DNA from 3 places in the Dyella koreensis genome. Region 3 is predicted to be linked to each of the others. Evidence: predicted binding sites of a transcription regulator. Region 3 holds the regulator's gene; each other region holds the start of a gene.
The links. The regulator HrcA, encoded in region 3, represses chaperone genes, less so after heat shock. The targets are predictions, from matches to a motif close to TTNGCACTCNNNNNNNNNGAGTGCNAA.

Region 1 (7,421 bases), on a different contig from region 3:
TCACCTACCCGCACTCGCCGGCGCGTATGAAACGCTAGGCTTCGTCGACGGCAAGGACATGCTCAGCCAGGCCGGCACCTGGCTGTTGGTCGATCCACGCAACGGCACGGCGCCGGTGCACGAGGACCTCGCCTCGTGGATGCTTCCGGGCAGGTTGCTTGAGCGTGCCGGCATCCACGACGACGCCTATTTCGCGCTCACGCAGGTGCTGGCACCGCAACTCGCCAGCCTGACCCGCGCACCGGGCGCGCCGCCGCAGGCCGAAGATCACGCCGAGCAGCACACCGACGAAGCCATGGCCAGCGTCGCCCTGCTGCGTATGAAGGGCAAGCTGGATCGTCTATTGCCTCGATCTAATGCTTCGTCCGGCACGGGCAGCTTCGCCAACGGCGAATCGCATCCCGCCACGGATATAGCGGCAGGCGTACCGCAGTAAGTGCTCGAACGACCCGCATTTCGCGGAATACAAGTACGTCCAACGAAAACTTTAGACGTCCAAATACTCGCGGTTCATCGACATGTCCGCCGGTTAAAGGCGCTTAGGAAAATTCAGGAAGCAGCAGGCAAACAGCCTCTAGCGTGATCTCCGCCGCGACACGTTGCGTCGCGACATCCCCCATCGGAGGTTTACCCATGCGTAAGACCCTGCTTGCTGCTCTCATCGTTTCGGCCACCGTGCTGACCGCCCCCGTCTTCGCCCAGGACGCCGCTGCCGGCGCCACCACCAAGGCGGACGCCAGCGTCAAGGCTGGCGTGAATGCCGGCGCCGTGGTGCAGGACGCCACCAAGACCGTCGACCAGACCACCAGCACGGCTGGCGATGTGGTGCACAAGGCCGCCCACAAGGCGAAGCACGCCGGCAAGAAGATTGTGGACAAGACCGAAGCCACGACGAGCGATGCCGCCAGTGCCGCCACGGGCGCGGTTGATGGCTCCGCCGGCGTGAGCGCCGGTGCCAAGGTCGATGCCGGTGCCGCGGGCGCCAAGGTCGACACGAAGGCCGACGCCAAGCTCGATGCCACCAAGGGCCACTAAGCTCTCGTTTCAGGCAGTGATGAAAGCCCCGGGAGGAAACTCCCGGGGCTTTTTTTGTTGTGCATTCGACGCGCACCGCTGATGCGGATTTTCTGAAAATCAGCCGGAAGCCGATTTATTCAGTACTCGGCGCGCCGCAGCCGACTAGGTTCGATCAGCCGTGGACAACGGCGTCCATGGCTTCCTTCTTAGGAGATTCGATCATGCGCAACATCATGTTCGCCGCGCTCGTCGGCGCCACTTCGATACTGGCTCTTTCTGCACAGGCACAGGATGCAACCAAAGCAGAAACGACGGCACAGCAGGATCCATCGAAGACCATCGAGGCTGCCGCCAGCACGCCACGCACAGATGGACACACCATCACCTCCCACAACCCCAACGCGAGCCAGAAAAGCCATCTGGATTGGAAAAAGGTCGAGCCAGCGAAGAAAACCGGAGCCCACATGAAAAAGACCAGCGACGACGTCCCGGGCGAAGACTGAGTCGAATCGCCTCACCCATCGACGAAAAGGCCTCGAGAGCGATCCCGGAGCCTTTTGTAGAGAGACACGGCGTTACCCCCCAAAAGAAAACCCCGCACCAGGCGGGGTTTTCTTCGATACAGCGTGGAAGGCCGGACTTAGAAGTCCATGCCGCCCATGCCGCCCATGCCACCGCCCTGACCACCGTGCGAATGGCCTTCGTCCTTCTTCGGCACTTCGGTCACGGCCGCTTCGGTCGTGATGATCGAGCCCGCCACCGAGGCAGCGAACTGCAGGGCCGAACGGGTCACCTTGGTCGGATCCAGGATGCCGAAGGCGATCATGTCGCCGAACTCGCCGGTAGCCGCGTTGTAACCGAAATTACCGTTGCCTTCCTTCACCTTGTTGAGGATGACGGACGGCTCGTCGCCAGCATTGGCAACGATGGCGCGCAGCGGAGCTTCCAGGGCGCGACGGGTGATGGCAATGCCCAGATCCTGGTCAGCGTTGTGACCCTTCAGACCCTCGAGAGCCTTCAGCGAGCGGATCAGCGCCACGCCACCGCCCGGCACCACGCCTTCTTCCACCGCAGCGCGAGTCGCGTGCAGGGCGTCTTCGACACGAGCCTTCTTTTCCTTCATCTCGACTTCGGTAGCAGCACCGACCTTGATGACGGCGACGCCGCCAGCCAGCTTGGCCACGCGCTCCTGCAGCTTCTCGCGGTCGTAGTCCGAAGAGGTCTCTTCGATCTGCGCCTTGATCTGGCCGATGCGGGCCTTGATACGCTCGGCTTCGCCGGCACCGTCGATGATGGTGGTGTTTTCCTTGGTGATGACGATGCGCTTGGCGCGGCCCAGATCATTGATCGTGGCCTTCTCAAGCTGCAGACCCACTTCCTCGGAGATCACCTGGCCGTTGGTCAGGATGGCGATATCTTCCAGAATGGCCTTGCGACGGTCACCGAAGCCCGGCGCCTTCACGGCGGCGACCTTCACGATGCCACGGATGGTGTTGACCACGAGGGTGGCCAGAGCTTCGCCCTCGACTTCCTCGGCAACGATCAGCAGCGGTTTGCCGGCCTTGGCGACGGCTTCGAGCACCGGCAGCAGTTCGCGAACGTTCGACACCTTCTTGTCGTGGATCAGGATGAAGGGGTCGTCCAGCTCGACCTGCTGGCTCTGCTGGTTATTGATGAAGTACGGCGACAGGTAGCCGCGGTCGAACTGCATACCTTCGACCACGTCGAGCTCGTTCTCGAGACCCGAACCTTCCTCGACCGTGATCACGCCTTCCTTGCCGACCTTCTTCATCGCGGTGGCGATGATGTCGCCGATGTTGGCATCGGAGTTGGCAGAGATCGTGCCGACCTGGGCAATCGCCTTGTCGTCAGCGGTCGGGTTGGAGAGCTTCTTCAGCTCGGCCACGGCGGTGGACACCGCGTGGTCGATACCGCGCTTCAGATCCATCGGGTTCATGCCGGCGGCCACAGCCTTGAGGCCTTCCTGGATGAACGCCTGCGCCAGCACCGTAGCGGTGGTGGTGCCGTCACCGGCCACGTCGGAAGTCTTGGAAGCGGCTTCCTTGACGATCTGCGCGCCGATGTTCTCGTACTTGTCGGCCAGTTCGATTTCCTTGGCGACGGAGACGCCGTCCTTGGTCACGGTCGGAGCGCCGAAGCTCTTCTCGAGCACAACGTTGCGGCCCTTCGGGCCCAGGGTCACCTTCACGGCATTGGCCAGGGTGTTCACACCCTTGAGCATGCGTGCGCGGACGTCTTCGCCGAAGCGGACTTCTTTAGCTGCCATAAAATTTTTGCCTCAAAAATTTTGAAATTAGGAATGGGAACGTTCGCGACGGGGTAGCTACAGAGCGCGGCTATCGCGCTAGCACCCCGCCAAACCGGATCAGCCTTCGATCACCGCCACGATGTCGTCTTCCTTCAGGAAGACCAGCTCTTCGCCGTCGATCTTGATTTCCTGGCCGGCGTACTTGCCGAACAGCACGATGTCGCCTTCCTTCACCGACATCGGACGAACCTTGCCGTCTTCCTGGATGCGGCCGTTGCCGGCAGCGATGACCTTGCCGCGGGTCGGCTTTTCGGTGGCGCTGTCGGGGATGACGATGCCGCCAGCGGAGACGCGCTCTTCTTCGAGACGCTTGACGATGACGCGATCGTGCAGCGGACGCAGTTTGCTCATGGGTTGGCTCCAGCTTGGTTTGGGATGGGTGGACAAAAAAATGGACCCCGGAGCGGCGCCTGGGGGCGCTTTGCTAGCACTCACGGAAGGTGAGTGCCAATTCTAGCGACGCAAGCTTCCCCCGCAAGAGGGCCGTCCATTGGCTGAAAGTGCTAGTGGGGGAGCGGCGGGGGCCTTTCAAGGGGCCAGGACATCTGCCTTGCGGTAACCCGGCGCCCCCAAAAGGGGGCCGAAGCCCTCCCCAGACGGCCTCTGTCCCGGCTCGGCCAACCTCAGCGGTAACTCGCTTCGAGCAGCCGAGTCGCCAAATCCCCGATCTTCTGGTGATCGAAGCTGGTGTTGTTCATGACGATCACGCTATGGCCATCCTTGAGCGTGCGCCAGGCCAGGACGCGGAAGGCGCCATTGGAGCCGTATTCCCACGCCACGGACCGCTCTTGCCTGCCCAGCATCAGCATCTTGGTGCGGCCGCCCAGGGCGTAGTGCTGGTCGGGGCGAAGCACGGCCATCAACTCGGCGGCCCTGTCCGGCGACAGGACTTTGCCCTCGAAGAGGCCATCCAGCAGGCGCAGCATGTCGTTGGCGCTGGTGTAGTAACCGCCTGCCAGCATCATGAAATTAGGTATCGGCTTGCTGAGCGGCTCGGCTTGCGGCGTCAATCCAGCATAGCCTCGCGCCATGCCCGCCACCTTGGCCGAGTCGCCGATGAAGACGCCGCTGTCCCGCAAACCCAGGGGTTTGGACACATAGCCGTCGACCAGGGCCGGATAGGAGTTCCCCGTAACCTTCTCAAGCACCGCTTTCACGATCAGCCAGTTGGCGTGTGAGTAATCCCAGTCCGTGCCCGGCTCGAATGCCAAGTCGCCACTGGCGAAGCGCCGCACGGCCTCCGCATTGTCCAGCGTGAGATCGCGGACGGTCGGGTCGTTCTTCACCGCCGCGTCGACCTGGTTCGGCACGCCGCTGGAATGACTCAGCAGCGTGCGCAGTGTGAGTTTGCTACCGGTGTCTTTGCGGTAATCGGGCAGATAGGTAGCGACCGGTTCGTCCAGTGAAAGCTGTCCTTGCTGCACCAGTCGCATCACCACGATCGAAGCGATCCACTTGGAAATGGAGCCTGTTTCAAAACGTGTATCTGCGGTGATTGGACGCTTCGTCTCGGCGTCTGCCACGCCAAAGCTTTCCACATAGTCCACCTGGGCGCCCTGCCCCACCAGGACGACGCCGTTGAACTGCTCTTTCTGCGCAAAGCGCTGCGCGATGGCGGCACAGTCGCCGCAATCGGCCATCGCCGCTCTGGAGAAAACCAGCGCCAAGAGCGCAAGGTAGTAATGAAGGCGGACTAGCTTCTGCATAGGGCACCAAGGCTCCGGGATAACCGTACCTCTGATGCAAGAGGGCTTCCCCGGGTTTAATGGCCGCCTGCGTTTCGCTCCATGCAGGCCCGCGCTACGCTCTGTGCATGCCCGATACCGTCCTTCTCTGCTATTGCACCTGCCCCGATGCCGGCAGTGCGGCGATGCTTGCCGAAACCCTGGTGAGCGAGCGCTTTGCCGCCTGCGTGAACCGCATCTCCGGTGTCACCTCGACTTATCGCTGGCAAGACCGGATCACCACCGACAGCGAAGAGTTGTTGCTGATCAAAACCACAGCCGAACGTTTCGAGGCGCTGAAGGCACGACTCCTGGAGCTGCACCCCTATAAATTGCCTGAGCTGATAGCCGTGCCGGTCGAGCACGGCCACTCCGCTTATCTGGACTGGGTACGCGACGGCGTGAGCGGCTGATCCATCACGGTCAGGCCCGCATCCGGCTTGGCCACGAACACCACCAGCATGGTGGCTGGCAGCTGCGCACTCGCATTGCCACTGACTGCATGATGGGCGCCCGCGGGCTCGAACCAGCTTTCGCCAGGCCCGTAGACGCGCTCCGGGCCGCCCCCCACTTGACTGCGGATATGGCCCGAGAGCACGTAAACGAAAGCATCGGCTTCATGATGGTGCGGCCGCGTGGACTGGCCAGGTGCATAACTCACGGTCAGCGCCGTGAGCTGGCGACCAGGCGCCTGGGTCAACGCTGCGCTCAGGAGATCATGTTCCTCGGCGGCCAGGCTCGCTGCGCTCGCACTGCACAGCATCAGCAGGATCGGAAGAAGTATGCGTCGATTCATGGCGTGCCTCCGTAGACTCAGCGCGACGACAACGATTTCAATGCCTCATCCAAGGGCTGATTCGCGTCTTCCAGGCGGCGCACGATGCGTCCCTGCGCGTCGATCAGCAGTAGCGTGGGCACGTGGGTGACGCGAAAGCGGCGGAACAGCGCACCGGATTCATCCAAGGTCAACGGGATGCCGACGTGGTGCTCATCACGGTACTTCGCCAGATCTTCCCGGCTGGCCCACAGGCCCGAGGCAACACCTAACCAGCGCACGCGCTTGTCGCCCGACACCGCCGCGACCTGCTCACGCATCGCCCGGCAACTCTGCGCCAGACCCGGCCGGCTGGTGGCGAGATACGACTCGCACCACGGCGACAGGAAGGCCAGCACGGTCGGTCGCTTGGCATCCAGCAACGGGAAGGCTTTGCCATCGAGCGTCTTCGCAGAGAAACCCGGCACGCGGTCGCCGACGTCGTAATGCGGCTCATCCTTCGGCGGTGTCGTGACCTGCGCGATGGCCGTCGATGACGCACTGCGCGCTGCCAGCAACGCCGCATCGAGTTTGGCGTTCGCTTCGTGCCCGATGTACAGAATGCGTCCGTCGCGTCCGATCACCACATGCTGCGGCGTCACGCGCAAATGAAATGCTTCGCCCAGCGAGCCGTCGCCGTCGAAAACAATCGGCATGCCCAGTCCTACCGCGCGCTGGTATTTGCGCACTTCTTCCACGCTGTCGTCGAAGCCGACGTCGATCGCGATCACGGCGAGATCCGGACCTGCCTCCTCAAAGGTGCGTTCCAAGTGCGGCATCTGCTCGCGGCACGGCACGCACCAGGTGGCCCAGAACTTCAGATAGACCGCCTTCTTGCCATACAGGTTGGCCAGATCAATGGTCTGGCCATCGATGGTCTTGAGCGTCAGTCGCGGTGCCTGCGTACCGATCAGGCTGTGGCCGGCCGCCTCCGCGCGTTGCTGACCAGACTGTGCCCACAGGGGCGCCGCAAACAACATCAGCAGGAACACACACAACAAAGCAAGGCGACGCATGGCGAACTCGATGTCTTGGGAGATGCAGCCATGCTTACGCAGATGTTCCGCGGCTTTAAGTGCCACTTTCCATCAAAGTGATGGAACCACGGCTCAGGGCTCCCATAGCTTCATCGCCCGTCGTATCGCCTCATCGATTCGGTCGGCCTCGATCATGCCGTAGCCAAACACCAGGCCAGTTAGCGCAGGACGGCGCAGCGAATAGCCAGCCAATCCCTCCAGGCGGATGCGTTGCTCGGACGCACGTGCGATCAATGCGCCCTCCTTCACTGTGCGCGGCAGTTTTGCCGCCAAGTGCAGGCCGGCATCGGATGACCAGGGCAGCAGGCGGCCTTCGCCATGCCGGGCCAACGCCCCCAACAGTGCATCGCGCCGATCCGCATACACCTTGCGCATTTTGCGCACGTGACGGGCCAGATGGCCCTCGGCGATGAAGGCCGCGAGCGTGTCCTGCGCCGGCACGTCGCAATGCCAGTCAGTCAGCTCCTTGGCGGAGGCCAGTGCCGCGCGCAGCCAGGGCG
Region 2 (7,421 bases), on a different contig from region 3:
CGAAGTGATCATATAGCCGGTGCCGCGCACGGTGCGGATCAATGGCGACTGGCCGGCGCCGTCGATCTTGCGCCGAAGCCGGCCGATATGCACGTCGATCACGTTGGTGCCGGGATCGAAGTGGAAACCCCACACGGCTTCGAAAATCATGCTGCGGGTCAGCACCTGGCCGGAGTTGCGCATCAGGCATTCCAGCAACCGATATTCGGTGGGCTGCAAGGTCAATGGCTGGTCTTTGCGGTAGGCGACGTGGCGCACCAGATCCAGTTCCAGATCGCCGACGCGCAGGCGCGTGTCGTTCTGCTGCGGCTGCCGGCGGCGCAGTAGCACTTCGGCACGGGCAGCCATCTCGTCCGGGGCGAATGGCTTGGTGAGGTAGTCGTCGCCACCCGCACGGAGGCCGCGCACGCGGTCATCGACGTCGCTGAGCGCGCTGATCATCAGTACCGGTGTGTCGATCTGCTGGCGACGCAGACCGGCCACCACTTCGATACCGTCCATGCCGGGAAGCATGCGGTCGAGTGTGATCAGGTCATAGCCTTGCGCGGTCGCGCGCGAAAGACCTTCCTTGCCGTCGGCCACCCATTCGGCCGTCATGCCGTGCACGCTCAGTTCGGCCACGATCTCGCGGGCCGTGACTTCGTCGTCTTCGATGACCAGCACTCTGGGCATGGCGAAATTACGAATGTGGGAAGCGGAAAAACCAACGGCCCCGCAGCGGGGCCGTCGGCATGGTAACGCCTGCGCTGGCGATCAGGCGGCGAACAGGCCGCGCATTTTCTTCATCGCATTCGCCTCGACCTGGCGGATGCGCTCGGCGGAGACGCCGTACTCGTCGGCGAGATCCTGCAGCGTCGCCTTTTCCTCGTTCAGCCAGCGGCGCTGAATGATGTCGCGCGAGCGCTCATCCAGCTTCTGCAGCGCGGCGGATAGCGTTTCGAGCTGATTATCGGCCTGGTCGGCATCGGACACGTTTTCGTACGGGTCCGCGCCTTCGTCGATCAGGAACGCTTCCGGTGCCGGCTTGGCGTCGTCGTCGGCATCCGCCGGCGCTTCGAAGCCGATGTCACGACCGGACAGGCGCGACTCCATCTCGCGCACCGTCGCTTCCGGCACGCCCAGATCCTTCGCCACCATGCGCACTTCTTCGGCGTTCATCCAGCCCAGGCGCTTCTTGCTCTTGCGCAGGTTGAAGAACAGCTTGCGCTGCGCCTTGGTCGTGGCGACCTTGACGATGCGCCAGTTGCGCAGGATGAACTCGTGCATTTCGGCACGGATCCAGTGCACGGCGAAACTCACCAGGCGTACGCCCTGGTCGGGGTCGAAACGCTTCACGGCCTTCATCAGGCCGATGTTGCCTTCCTGGATAAGGTCGGCGATCTGCAGGCCGTAGCCGCTGTAGCCGCGGGCCACGTGCACCACGAAACGCAGGTGCGACATCACCAGCTTCCTGGCGGCGGCCAAGTCTTCTTCTTCGTTGTAGCGGCGCGACAGCGCCTGCTCCTCATCCTGGCTGAGCACCGGAATCCGGTGTACCGCCGAGATATAGGCATCCAGACTGCCAACGACACTAGGAACCGGCAGGTTGGCGGTCACCAAGGCTTGAGACATGTGTGGAACCTCCTGATATGGGGTCAGCTTAGCACTCTGGGGATGAGAGTGCTAAAGCGGCCAAGAGTTCCAGCCGCTTTAGTGAACCGAATAGTACATGAATCAGATAGGTTCGTCCATCGCCACCCATACCCACCTTGGGCCTATGGCCCGGCAATCAATAGCGCTTGGCCTTGGCGTTGTAATAGCTCAGGTCGGTCGACTCGAGCAGGCGGCGCATGGCCGGCCCCAAGTGACTGAAACTCCTGGCTTTCAGGACGTCTTTCTTGCCGGGAATATCGTATTGGCCTGAGATGCCATCAGCATATTTGCCATCCGCCACGACACCGGCCGCCATACCCTCCGGCCGCGGCAGCTGCTCTGGCCAATGCTGGCAATGCAGGGTCATCTGGGGGCACCAATGCCGGTTCTCCGGATGGACCGGCTCCCGCTCGACCATGCCGATGATGGCTTTGGGGCCGAAGGTCTTGACCACGGCGGCATAGAAGTCCGTCTCGAGCGTATGCCCCTCAACCGGCACCAACGTCTCCAGCAACTCCAGGAAGCGCGGATCGTTCTTCGCGATGAAGAACTGTGTGGACAGCGTGTCTTTGCGCTTGATGCCGAAATCGATCCCGACCGCATTCAGAAGCTTGGCGAGGTGCCCCTTGAGTCGAACCAGCGGATTTTTCGACTGCCGCCATTTCGGACGCTGGTCGGTGCTCCACGACGACGCCGCGATGATCGCCTTGTCGTCACGGGCAAGCAGGTCGATATAGCGCTGCAACAGACCCTGATCGAAAACCCAGGTATCCGCATCGAGGTGGATGATGTAGTCCGGGTTGTACTTATCGGCCGCGGCGCGAAAGGACTTCCTCACCAGATTCAAAGCGCCATCGATGATGGTCAGCGGCTGGCACCACACTAGCTCGTCTTCCATGTACTTCTCATACGAGGAACCCGAGCAGGCATGCACGATCGGCCACGGCTCCGGGTAGTTGAGCTTGACGATTTCCATGTTGATCCGGGCGCAATCCGCACGCTCGTGGGTCGTCATGCATACGACGACTTTCGGCCGTTCCGTCACTTTGGAGGCGCTTTCCGTATTGCCGGCCACTGGCTCTGTTCCGCTCATACTCGCTGCATCTCTCGATCTGTCCGTGGGTCCACGCGTGCGACGTGGCAACCATTGATTGTACTTGCCGGCTGATTTGCCTAGCCATCAAGGCGCGGGGATGGCGCGCCCACGGATGACCCATGCATTCATTCTGCAGAAGTCGTCGCCGGCATCAGCTCGGCGCGTCGCGGCAGCGACCAGTCCATGGGCGCCTGGCCCTGGGCTTCCAGATAACCGTTGGCGGCAGAAAAGTGGCCGCAACCGATGAAGCCACGGTGCGCGGAAAGTGGCGACGGGTGCACCGACTTGAGAATGTGATGCCGCCGGGCATCGATCAGCTGCCCTTTGCGCTGGGCATACGAGCCCCACAGCATGAACACCAGGCCTTCGCGCTCCCGGTTGAGGGCATCGATGGCCGCATCGGTGAACCCCTCCCACCCCTTGCCCTGGTGAGAAGCTGCCAATCCCCGCTCCACCGTCAACACGCTATTGAGCAAAAGCACGCCACGATCCGCCCACGGCGTAAGGCAGCCGTGATCAGGCGGTGCAATGCCAAGGTCGCGCTGGATTTCCTTGAAGATGTTCTGCAACGAGGGCGGCGGCTGTACACCCGGCCGCACCGAGAAGCACAGGCCATGCGCCTGCCCCGGGCCGTGATAGGGATCCTGGCCGAGAATGACGACACGCACCGCGTCAAATGGCGTGTGATCGAAAGCAGCGAACATCTCCGGCCCTGGCGGGTAAATCACTTTGCCGGCCTGCTTCTCCGCGCGCAGAAATTGCGACAACGCCTGCATCTCCGGTCGTTCGAGATAACCGCCGAGGCGCTCCTTCCAGGAGGGCTCCAGCTTGATGCGACTCTCGTTCATGCCGCTTCGTCGCGCAGCCGCAGGTGCCGCGCAACACGCAACTGGAACAGAAGTTTGGTGATCAACAGCGTCTCCTCGATCGGCTTCTCGACCAGGTCGTTGGCGCCAGCCCTGAGCAATGCCGCCTGGTTGGCGGGGTTCTCATCGCCGGTCATCACCAGCACGGGCAGGCGCCCCTTGCTGTAACCGTATTCGCGCCGGATGCGCTCAAGCAAATCGCCGCCGGTGAGTTCGCCCTTCAGGCTGACGTCGGTGAGCACGATGTCGGCGCCCACCTGATCCTTTGCCCGCGCCGTCTCCAGCCAGGCCAGCGCATCTTCGGCGCTAATCACATGGCGCACGGTGAGGCCATATTTTTCCAGCATGCGGCGCGTCGCCAACGCCACCACGCGACTGTCTTCCACGTACAGCACCTCGCCCTCGGCACTGCTTTCCGGCTTCACGTAGCCGCGGATGAATTCGGCCAGCGCCTGGAAACCCAGCGACTTATCGAAGTAATCAGTCACGTGTTCGCCTAGCGCACGTCGGTGCAGGCGGTCATCGACATCGCCGGACACCACCACAATCGGCACATAGATCTGCGGCGCCGATTCGCGCACGTAGCGCGCCAGCTCCAAGCCATCCATGTCGGGCAGCCGCAGCGCGATCGTAATGAAGTCGAATATGCCGCTCTCGAGCAGGCCACCTTCCAGCAGCTGCTGCGCTTCGGCGCCCGACGCGCAACCGACCACCTCGGCCGCAGGCAACTCGGCCTGCAGCACGCGGCTAATCAGTTGTCGCACTACCTTGGAACCGTCCACCACCAGCACGCGCGGCGCGGCGCTGACGATACGGTTGCTGAAACCTGCACTCATTCCCACCCATCCACGCGTCTCATGGCATCCATGCCAACGATTCGACGGACGCCCCCTGCGCCACGCATTCCAGGCATCTTGCACCGATGTCGGCACGGCGCCTGCGACCGGCGTCACCTCTGCCGGTCTGGCTCCGCTCAGGCCGCCTTGCGCAACTGCCAGGCACTGACCAGGCGCGCGCCCAGCCAACCCAGCAAGGCCGCTACCGGCGGCACGGCGCCCAGCACCCACAGCGGCAACGCTCCTACCTGTAGCTTGCCGTCATACACATGACTAAGCCGTGTCACCGGCTCGGCCAGCGCCATTTCAACCAGCACCGCCACGCCTGCGGCAAGCACACCGCTGAACAAGCCGTACCAGATGCCCGCATAAAGATAGGGCCGCCGCACGAATGCGCGGCTCGCACCGACCAGCATCAGTACACCGATTTCTTCGCTACGGCTGGCGATATCCACGCGCACGGTATTCCCCACCACCAGCAACACCGCCAGCGCCAGCAGTACGGCAAGTACCAGCACGGCGCGGTTGCCTACGCCAAGCAACGCATCCAGGCGCTGGCGCCAGGTGCCGCTGTCCTGCACGAGATCCACGCCCTGCGTTTCGCGCAGCTCGCTGACCAGGCGCCCCACCGCGTCGGCATCAAGGCCCTGCTTCGGCAGCACTTCGATGGCATAAGGCAGCGGATTGTTATCCAGGGTATGCAGCGCGCCAGAGAAGCCTTGCATCTTGGCCAGCTCATCCATGCCCTGCTGCGGAGTTTTCACGGTCACCGTCGCGATGTCCGCACGCTCGCGCAATTTGGTCGCCAGCAGCTCCACCGCCGGACCGCTCTGGCTGGGTTGCAGGAACACTGACACCGTCTGGTTCTGCCCCAGCACATCGCCCAGCTTCTGCACATTGCCGAGCAACAGATAAAACGTCAGCGGCAGCGCCAGCGCCAGCGCCATCACGGCCACGGTCAGCAAAGTGCCGACGGGACGGGACATCAGGCGACGCAAACTGGCCGCCGCGCTCCAGCCATGATGCTCGCGCCAGCTCGCTACCGGCCGTGCGCGGCTACGCTCTACCCGTGGCGCAGCCTCGGGCACAATCGGCATCTCGTTAGGAAATTCCGGTTGCGTGGTCACAGCACCTCCTGCGCGGCGACGTCGGCGACCAGGCGGCCGTGATCCAGCACCACCACACGCTTCTTGATGCGCTTGATCAGCGGCAGATCATGACTGGCGATCAACACCGTGGTGCCAACCTGCTGGAACTCGGCGAACAGCGCCATGATCTCTACCGCCAACTGCGGATCGAGGTTGCCGGTAGGTTCGTCGGCGATTAGCAAGGTCGGCTTGGCGACGATGGCGCGGGCGATACCCACGCGCTGCTGCTCACCGGTCGACAGCGTGACGGGCAGTTGCCGCTCATAAGAGAGCAGCCCCACCTTTTCCAGCGCTGCGCGCACACGACGGCCGCGCTCGACCGGAGCGATGCCGCCGATCACCAGCGGCAGCTCGACATTGGCGAATACGGTGCGGTCCATCAGCAAACGATGGTCCTGGAACACCATGCCGATGCGCCGCCGCAGCTTGGGTATACCGCCGCGCCCGATCTTGGACAGGTTCTGCCCATCCAGGGTAATCACGCCATGCGACGGCCGCTCGATCAGGCCGAGCAGCTTCAACAGCGTGCTCTTGCCCGCGCCCGAGTGTCCGGTCACGAAAGCCATTTCGCCGGGAGCGACATGGAAAGATAGCTGCGACAGGGCCTCGTGGCCGCCTTCGTAGCGTTTGCTGACTTGGTCGAAGCGGATCACCGCGTTTCCTCGATCCCTGATGCCGCACTGGCGGCAAGGATAAGGGATGGCGCCGCCAAGGTGAGCCCCCGCCGCGCGTTTTCTACGCGCGGCGGAGTCCGGTTCAGCGGCCGGTGAACAGCCGCGCCAGGCGACGGAAGAAGCCCTGCTTCTTCGGTGCCGCTTCCGTGTTGTGGCCGGCGGTCAGGGCAACCTGGCGTGACGGACGGGAGCCGTTGGTATCGGCGCCACTGCGCTCGCGCGACGGGCGACGCTCGCCACGTGCACCGTGACCGTTATCGTTCAACGCGGTGACATTGACGCCATTCTCGTTATGGCCCGGCGCGCCTTCGCGGCGACGGCCGCGGCCGCCACGGCGGCGACGGCGCTTGTGTTCGCCTTCGGCCGTGACCGCTTCCTGGCCCACCGCGGGTGCTGCAGGCTGGGCCGATTCGTCGGTAGTCGCAACCTTGGCCGGCTGCTCCGCACGCGGCTTGCGCGGCTGGCCGTCGCGAGGCTGACGCTCGCCGTCGCGCCCGCCACGGCTACGCGGGCGACCGCGCGAACCACCTTCCTTCTTTTCGCGGCTCTCGACCTTGTCGCCAAAGGCTGCGCTGTCGGCGGCCGCTTCGGCAGCGTATTGCGGATCGATCTCGCGCGGCTTCGGCATCACCAGCAGTTCGGGATCGATGGTGGCCACCGGGATGCGCTGGCCGATGTAAGTCTCGATATCCGGCAACGACATGGCGTACAAGTCGCAGGCGAAGCTGATCGCGTCGCCTTCGGCACCCAGGCGCGCGGTACGGCCGATACGGTGCACGTAATCCTCGGCGTCCTGCGGCAGGTCGTAGTTGAAGACGTGGCTGACCGCAGGAATGTGCAGGCCGCGCGCGGCGACGTCAGTGCACACCAGCATGTCGAGCTGGCCGTCCTGGAAGCGCTGCAGCAACTTCTGGCGCTTCAGCTGCGGCACGTCACCGGACAACGCGCCCACCCGGTAACCCTGGCGCTTCACGCGGTCGGTGATGCGCTCGGCGGCGGCCTTAGTGTTGACGAAGACAATGCTGCGGCTGGGCTTGGTGCGCTCCAGCAGGTTGAGCAGCAACGGCATCTTCTCCTCCTTGGAGGGGAAGTAGACCTGCTGGCGCACGCGGTCGGCGGTGACGTTCTCAGTCTCCACCACCAGCTTCTCGGCGTTGTGCATGTGCTCG
Region 3 (7,421 bases):
TACACCGCGGCTTCGGCCAGCGTGGTGCCACGCGCGGCGGCAGCCGCTTCGCCCAAAGCCAGGGCTGTGCCGGAAGGCGCATCCACCTTGCGGCTGTGATGTGCCTCGATGATGTCCAGATCCCAGTCAGGCAAAGCCGCCGAGGCCTCGCGCAGCAAGCGCTTGAGCACCGCCACACCGAGGCTGAAATTGGCCGCACGCAGCAATGCGATGCGCTGCGATGCATCGGCAAGCCGATCCTGCATGGCCTTATCGAGTCCCGTGGTACCCGTGACTAGAGCGACGCTCTGCGACTCGCAATAATCCAGCGCTTCCCCGAGCCCAGCCGGCCCGCTGAAATCGATCACGACATCGAGCGAGTTCGCCGCCGGCCAGTCATGGGTAAAGCGCAAACCATCCGTACCGGGATAAATTGGGCTGCCCAGTAGTGGCGCATCGGCGGCGGTAATACCCGCCACCAGTTCAAAGCGCGCATCGTCGCGCAGCAATCCAAGCAGGGCCTGCCCCATGCGGCCAGTGGCGCCATTAACGGCAAGACGAACGGGGCGGCTCATGCGGAACTCCGGTTACAGCGACAACGAGGGATGGGCGATGCTAACGCCAGCATCGGCTGGCGTACATGCCAAAGACAATCAGGACGTCACGCGCGACCAGAACTGCTTGACGCCATCCACCCAGGTCTTTGCACGCGGCATGTGCCTGTCGGCATCGCCTTCGCTGAAGGTGGCCTCGAGCTGCTCAAGCAAATCGCGCTGCTGCTTGGTCAGGCGCACTGGCGTTTCGACCACAACGTGGCAGATCAGGTCACCAGCACGACCATTGCGCACCGATTTCACACCACGCCCGCGCAAACGGAACTGCTGTCCGGTCTGCGTTTCGGCGGGAATCTGGATCGGCACTTCGCCTTCCAGCGTCGGCACAGCGAGCTCTGCGCCCAACGCCGCTTGTGCAAAGCGAATCGGCAACTCGCAATAAAGATCATTGCCCTGACGTTGGAAAATGGCGTGCTCTCGCACCTGCACTTCCACATACAAGTCGCCGGATTCAGCGCCGGCCGGGCCTGCTTCACCCTGCCCCGTCAGACGGATGCGGTCGCCATTGTCCACGCCAGCGGGAATGCGCACTGACAACGTGCGGGTTTCCTCAAGGCGTCCTTCGCCACGACATTGCCTGCAGGGTTTCTCGATCGCCTGGCCGCTGCCGCCGCAATGCGGGCACGCCTGCTGGATAGAGAAAATGCCGTTCTGCATGCGCACGCGGCCGTGCCCCTGGCAGGTCTTGCACTGTACGACCTTACCGTCTTCCGAACCGCTGCCATTGCAATGGTGGCAGTTGACCTGGGTCGGCACTTCGATCTTCTTCTCGACACCGAACACGGCTTCTTCGAGGTCAAGATCCATCAGATAACGCAGATCCGCGCCGCGCCGCGCGCGCCCGCGACCACCGCCCATGCCGAAAATGTCGCCGAAGATATCTCCGAAGATGTCGCCCATGTCGCCAAAGCCGGCGCCACCGCGACCGCCGCCCATACCGTGCTCAAAAGCGGCGTGTCCGTGCTGGTCGTACATTGCGCGTTTCTGCGCGTCGGAGAGCACCTCGTAGGCCTCCTTGGCCTCCTTGAATTTCTCCTGCGCATGCGGATCGTCCGGGCAACGGTCCGGGTGGTACTTCATCGCCAGACGGCGGAAGGATTTCTTCAGCTCGACCTCAGTGACCGTGCGTTCGACACTGAGGACTTCGTAGTAATCACGCTTGCTCATTCGTGCATCCGACTCGAATCGCGTTCACATGAATCACGCGATCCATGCCTATTCAACAAACAGCCCGCGCCAAGGAAAATCCCCGGCGCGGGCTGCGTCAGATCGGCAGCGCCGACCGGCCTATATTACTTCTTGTCGTCCTTGACCTCGGTGAACTCGGCATCGACCACGTCGTCCGGCTGGGACGAGCCATGCGGGCCTGCCTGCGCACCGGCATCCGCCTGAGCGCCGCCCTGGGCCGCTGCGTACAGCGACTGCGCAGCCTGCTCCAGCTTCTCGACCTTGGCTTCGATCGCAGCCTTGTCGTCGCCGTCCTTGACCTTCTCCAGCTCGGACAGCGCACCTTCGATCACACTGAGCTGCTCGGCCGGCACCTTGCCGCCGTGCTCCTTCAGTGCGCTACGCGTAGCGTGCACCAACTGGTCGGCCTTGTTGCGGGTGGCGACCAGCTCGTGGAACTTCTTGTCCTCTTCCTTGTTGGCTTCGGCGTCCGCGACCATGCGGGCGATCTCTTCCTCGGACAGGCCCGAACCGGCCTTGATCTCGATCTTCTGTTCCTTGCCGGTCTTCTTGTCCTTGGCCGTCACGTGCAGGATGCCGTTGGCGTCGATGTCGAAGGTGACTTCGATCTGCGGCATGCCGCGCGGCGCCGGCTCGATGCCTTGCAGGTCGAACTTGCCCAGCGACTTGTTGGCGCTCGCGCGCTCGCGCTCACCCTGCAGCACGTGCACGGTCACCGCGGTCTGGTTGTCGTCGGCGGTCGAGAACACCTGCGCCGCCTTGGTCGGCACCGTGGTGTTCTTCTCGATCAGCTTGGTCATCACACCGCCCATGGTCTCGATACCCAGCGACAGCGGGGTCACGTCGAGCAGCAGCACGTCCTTCACGGTACCGCCAAGCACGCCGCCCTGGATGGCTGCGCCGACGGCGACGGCTTCATCCGGGTTGACGTCCTTGCGCGGCTCCTTGCCAAAGAAGTCCTTCACCGACTCCTGCACCTTGGGCATGCGGGTCTGACCACCGACGAGGATCACCTCGTTGATGTCGGACACGCGCAGGCCGGCGTCATTCAACGCGGTGCGGCACGGCTCGATGGTGCGCTTGATCAGGTCTTCCACCAGCGCTTCCAGCTTGGCGCGGGTCAGCTTGATGTTGAGGTGCTTCGGACCGGAAGCGTCAGCCGTGATGTACGGCAGGTTCACTTCGGTCTGGTGGCTGGACGACAGCTCGATCTTGGCACGCTCGGCGGCGTCCTTCAGGCGCTGCAGAGCGAGCGGATCCTTGCTCAGGTCCATGCCCTGGTCCTTCTTGAACTCCTCGACGAGGTAATCGATGACCTTCATGTCGAAGTCTTCGCCACCCAGGAAGGTGTCGCCGTTGGTGGCCAGCACTTCGAACTGCTTCTCGCCGTCGACTTCGGCGATCTCGATGATCGAGACGTCGAAGGTGCCGCCGCCCAGGTCGTACACCGCGATCTTGCGGTCGCCGCCCTTCTTGTCCAGGCCATAGGCCAGCGCGGCCGCGGTCGGCTCGTTGATGATGCGCTTGACGTCGAGACCGGCGATGCGGCCGGCATCCTTGGTGGCCTGGCGCTGGCTGTCGTTGAAGTAGGCCGGCACGGTGATGACGGCTTCTGTGATGGTCTCACCGAGATAGTCTTCCGCGGTCTTCTTCATCTTCGCCAGCACTTTGGCGGAGATTTCCTGCGGCGCCATATTGGTGCCATCGGCTTTCTGCACCCAGGCGTCGCCATTGTCGTGGGCGACGATGCCGTAAGGCACGATGTGCAGGTCTTTCTGCACTTCCTTGTCGGTGAACTTGCGGCCGATCAGGCGCTTCACCGCGTAGAAAGTGTTCTTCGGGTTGGTCACGCTCTGGCGCTTGGCCGACGCGCCAACCAGCACCTCGCCATCCTTGCCGAAAGCCACGATGGACGGCGTGGTGCGATCGCCTTCCGAGTTCTCGATGACCTTGACCGTGGTGCCGTCCATCACGGCGACGCAGGAGTTGGTCGTACCCAGGTCGATGCCGATGATCTTGCCCATATCTATGCTCCGAATATCTATGCAGCCCCGCGGCCGCGCTGTTTTGTCAGATGGGGCCCGGCCCTGGCGATTCAACGTGCCGGCGAACCCTCGTTATGTGTAGTGAAGCCGCTGGAGTAGCCGTTGTTCAGGCTGCCTCGCCAGCGCAAAACGGTTTCAATCCTTCGCGACCGCGACGAGCGCCGGACGCAGCAAACGGTCGTTCAACACGTAGCCCTTCTGCAGCACACTGACCACCGTGTTCGGGGCATGGCCCGGGGCCTCGACCATGCTTACGGCGTGATGGCGCTCCGGATCCAGCGGCTGACCCAGCGGGTCGACCTGGACCAGGCCGTTGTTCTCGGCGATCTTCAGCAGCGACTTGAGGGTGAGCTCGATGCCTTCACGCATGCTGTCCAGGCTGCTGTTCTTCACTGCCAGGCCACTTTCGAGTCCGTCGTAGACCGGCAACAGTTCGTTGAGCAGCTTTTCGTTGGCGAAGCGACGGGCCTGCTCCAGATCGCGGTGCAGACGGCGGCGCTGGTTCTCGATCTCGGCCTTCTCGCGCAGCACGGTTTCGCGCAGCTCGGTATTGGCGGCATCGAGCTCAGCCACGCGGGCCTTCAGCGCCTCCAGTTCGGCGTTTGGCTGCGCCTCTGGCGCGTTGGCATCCGATGCCCCGTTCGGCACCCGCGGATCGTTGTTTTGCATGAAAGACTCCAAACCTCATCCATGGCCGGCACGCTGTGCCGACCGTCAACAAATATCGCGGGTAAAACCCCGCCTCCCGGGGCGGTTATAAGGCCGTGGCGGCGCGATTCAAGGCGTCGCTAAGCAATCCGGCCGTGGCCTGCACCACCGGGATCACACGTTCGTAAGCCATGCGGGTGGGGCCGATCACCCCAACCGCCCCCAACACGCGCCCCTGCGCGCCATAACTGGCCGTGACCACGCTGCACCCGTCCAGCGCGGCAAAGCCCGATTCCTCGCCAATGAACAGCCGCACGCCGGGTGCCCGGGCGCAGACTTCCATCAACTGAACCAATTCGTTTTTCTTCTGGAAGGCCTCGAACAGCTCACGCAGGCGCTCCAGATTGGCCAGCTCCGAATAGCCCATCAGGTTGGTCTGGCCGCTGACCAGCACATCGTCGGCCTCGCTCTGCGGCGCGAACGATGCCGCGGCCAGCTCCACCGCACTGGAAAGCAGCTGGTTGAGCTCGCTGCTGGCTTCACGCAGTTCGCGCAGCAGGTGCGCGCGGATGTCGTCCAGGCGCAGTCCGGCGAAGTGGGCATTGAGATAGTTGGCGGCCTGTTCCAGCTCCCGGCCATCCAGCGGGCGCGCCAACTGCACCACCCGGTTCTGCACCTGGTTGTCCGAGAACACCAGGATGACCAGCACCCGCGATTCGGGCAGCGGCACAAAGTCGATATGGCGCAGCGGGAAATCCACCTGCCGCGGCACGGTGACCACGCCGGCGAAATGCGTCATCGCCGAAAGCAGGCTGGACACGTTACCCAGCAGGTCGCGGGTCGTGGTCGGCCCCGGCGGTAGTTCCCGCTGCAGGCGCGCCATGTCTTCGAGCGGCAGCGGCTGGAGTTCGATCAGACTGTCGACGAACAGGCGCAAGCCGCGCGGAGTCGGTACGCGGCCCGCCGAAGTGTGCGGTGAGGCAACCAGGCCGGCCTCTTCCAGGTCCGCCATGATGTTGCGGATGGTGGCCGGGCTCACGTCGAGGCCCGACGAACGCGATAGCGTGCGCGATCCCACCGGCTCGCCGTCGGCCAGATACTGCGCGATCAGCGTGCGCAGCAGGCGTCGTGCGCGAGCATCGATGTCATGGCCAAGTGGGTGGGGCATGCGCTGTGGCAATCCGTGAGACAGGAGAGAAATAAGGTCTGCCCCCATAGTTTGCAAGAATTCGGAAACCAAGGGGGAGCGGCGCGGCCATGGGGAAGACCCGGCGCGCGGGCGGGTTTGTACCGACCGGCTGCTGCCCGTCCGTTTCTGCCCTTACAATCCCCCGACTTTCCAACGCCGCCACCCATGCTCACCTCGCTCTACGTCCGCCATTTCGCCGTCGTTGAAGAAGCCGAGATCGCCTTCGGCCCCGGCCTTACCGTGGTCAGCGGCGAGACCGGCGCCGGCAAATCGCTGCTGGTCGATGCCTTGATGCTGCTGGCCGGCGGGCGCGCCGACAGCGGCATGGTGCGTGCCGGCAGCGACCGCGCCGAGCTCGCCGCCGAATTCGACCTGGCGAACCTGCCCGAAGCCCGCGACTGGCTGCGCCGCGAAGAGCTGGACGAGGAAGACGGCAGCTGCCGCCTGCGCCGCGTGATCCGCGCCGAGGGCAGTTCACGCGCATGGATCAATGGGCGCCCGGCCAGCGCCAGCCAACTCGGCGAGCTGACCACGCTGCTGGTGGAAATTCACGGCCAGCACGAACACCAGGCCCTGCTCTCGCGGGCCCATCAGCTGGCCCTGCTCGACGCTTATGCCGGCCACGAGACCCTGCTCGCCCAAGTGCAGAGCAGCGCTCTGCAATGGCGCGAGATCGGTGCCCGCATCCGCAAACTGAGTGGCGGCGAAGACCGCGAGGAACGCCTTGAACTGCTGCGCCACGAGGCCGGCGAACTGGAACAGTGGGCGCTGCCGCCGGCGGAACTGAGCGAACTCGAAGCCAGCCACAAACGGCTCGCCAACGCCGGACGCCTTGCCGAAGGCGCCGCCGGTGTCGCCGAACTGATCGATGGCGACAGCGAACTGGCCCTGCGCCGCTCGCTTGCCCGCGCGCATGCCGAACTCGACAAGCTCGCTGCGCTGGACGACAGGCTTGCACCGCTGCGGGAGCTGCTCGACAACGCCACCATCCAGCTCGGTGAAGCCGCCGATGGTCTCGGCCGCTACGCGCAGGACGTCGATCTCGATCCCGAGCGCTACACCGAGGTGGATACCCATCTCACTCGACTGCACGAACTCTCCCGCAAGCACCGCACGCCAGTCGCCGAGCTGCACGAGAAGGCCCTCACCGTGCGTACCGAGCTGACCGAACTGGAAGGCGCCGGCGATGCACTGGAGCGCCTGGCCGCACAACGCGATCAGTTGCAGCGCGATTACGACACGGCTGCAGGCAAGCTGAGCAAGGCCCGCACGACGGCCGCAACCAAGCTCGGCAAGGAAGTCAGCAGCCTGATGGCCGAGCTCGGCATGGCCGGTGGCCTGCTGAAAATCGAACTGGAAGCCACCGCGGGCGACGAACCCGACCCGCAGGGTCGCGAACGTTGCGAGCTGCTGGTCAGCGCCAACCCCGGCCAACCGCCGCGCGCATTGCGCAAGGTCGCCTCGGGCGGCGAGCTGGCCCGTATCAGCCTGGCCATCGAAGTCGCCACGCTGGGCAAGGACACCGTCGGCAGCATGATCTTCGACGAAGTCGACACCGGTATCGGCGGCGCGGTGGCCGAAGTGGTGGGCCAGAAGCTGCGCGCACTGGGCGGCCAGCGTCAGGTGCTATGCGTGACTCACCTGCCGCAGGTGGCGGCTCAGGGACATGCTCACCTGTGCGTCAGCAAGCACAGCGATGGCGCTTCCACACATACGCGGATCGAGAAACTCGACGCCAGCGGTCGACGCGACGAGCTG

Region 1: groES (co-chaperone GroES) is a predicted target of HrcA. The motif match lies at 3,771-3,797, and genes of this name have one in related genera.
Region 2: rpoH (RNA polymerase sigma factor RpoH) is a predicted target of HrcA. The motif match lies at 1,640-1,666, and genes of this name have one in related genera.

Annotation. Positions count from the first base shown of each region.
Region 1 is NZ_JADIKD010000009.1:79,475-86,895, forward strand. Features, by position in the region: gene ISS97_RS07835 (LTA synthase family protein) at 1-436, shown strand, start outside; gene ISS97_RS07840 (hypothetical protein) at 634-1,035, shown strand; gene ISS97_RS07845 (hypothetical protein) at 1,239-1,520, shown strand; gene groL (chaperonin GroEL) at 1,658-3,304, opposite strand; gene groES (co-chaperone GroES) at 3,404-3,697, opposite strand; gene ISS97_RS07860 (serine hydrolase domain-containing protein) at 3,970-5,052, opposite strand; gene cutA (divalent-cation tolerance protein CutA) at 5,160-5,483, shown strand; gene ISS97_RS07870 (cupin domain-containing protein) at 5,447-5,866, opposite strand; gene ISS97_RS07875 (TlpA family protein disulfide reductase) at 5,884-6,900, opposite strand; gene pdxR (MocR-like pyridoxine biosynthesis transcription factor PdxR) at 6,994-7,421, opposite strand, start outside.
Region 2 is NZ_JADIKD010000005.1:129,796-137,216, reverse strand. Features, by position in the region: gene ISS97_RS01580 (response regulator transcription factor) at 1-672, opposite strand, end outside; gene rpoH (RNA polymerase sigma factor RpoH) at 754-1,611, opposite strand; gene ISS97_RS01570 (hypothetical protein) at 1,769-2,725, opposite strand; gene ung (uracil-DNA glycosylase) at 2,854-3,576, opposite strand; gene ISS97_RS01560 (response regulator) at 3,573-4,430, opposite strand; gene ftsX (permease-like cell division protein FtsX) at 4,568-5,527, opposite strand; gene ftsE (cell division ATP-binding protein FtsE) at 5,554-6,231, opposite strand; gene ISS97_RS01545 (DEAD/DEAH box helicase) at 6,335-7,421, opposite strand, start outside.
Region 3 is NZ_JADIKD010000012.1:728,310-735,730, forward strand. Features, by position in the region: gene dapB (4-hydroxy-tetrahydrodipicolinate reductase) at 1-554, opposite strand, end outside; gene dnaJ (molecular chaperone DnaJ) at 633-1,760, opposite strand; gene dnaK (molecular chaperone DnaK) at 1,886-3,805, opposite strand; gene grpE (nucleotide exchange factor GrpE) at 3,962-4,495, opposite strand; gene hrcA (heat-inducible transcriptional repressor HrcA) at 4,581-5,642, opposite strand; gene recN (DNA repair protein RecN) at 5,829-7,421, shown strand, end outside.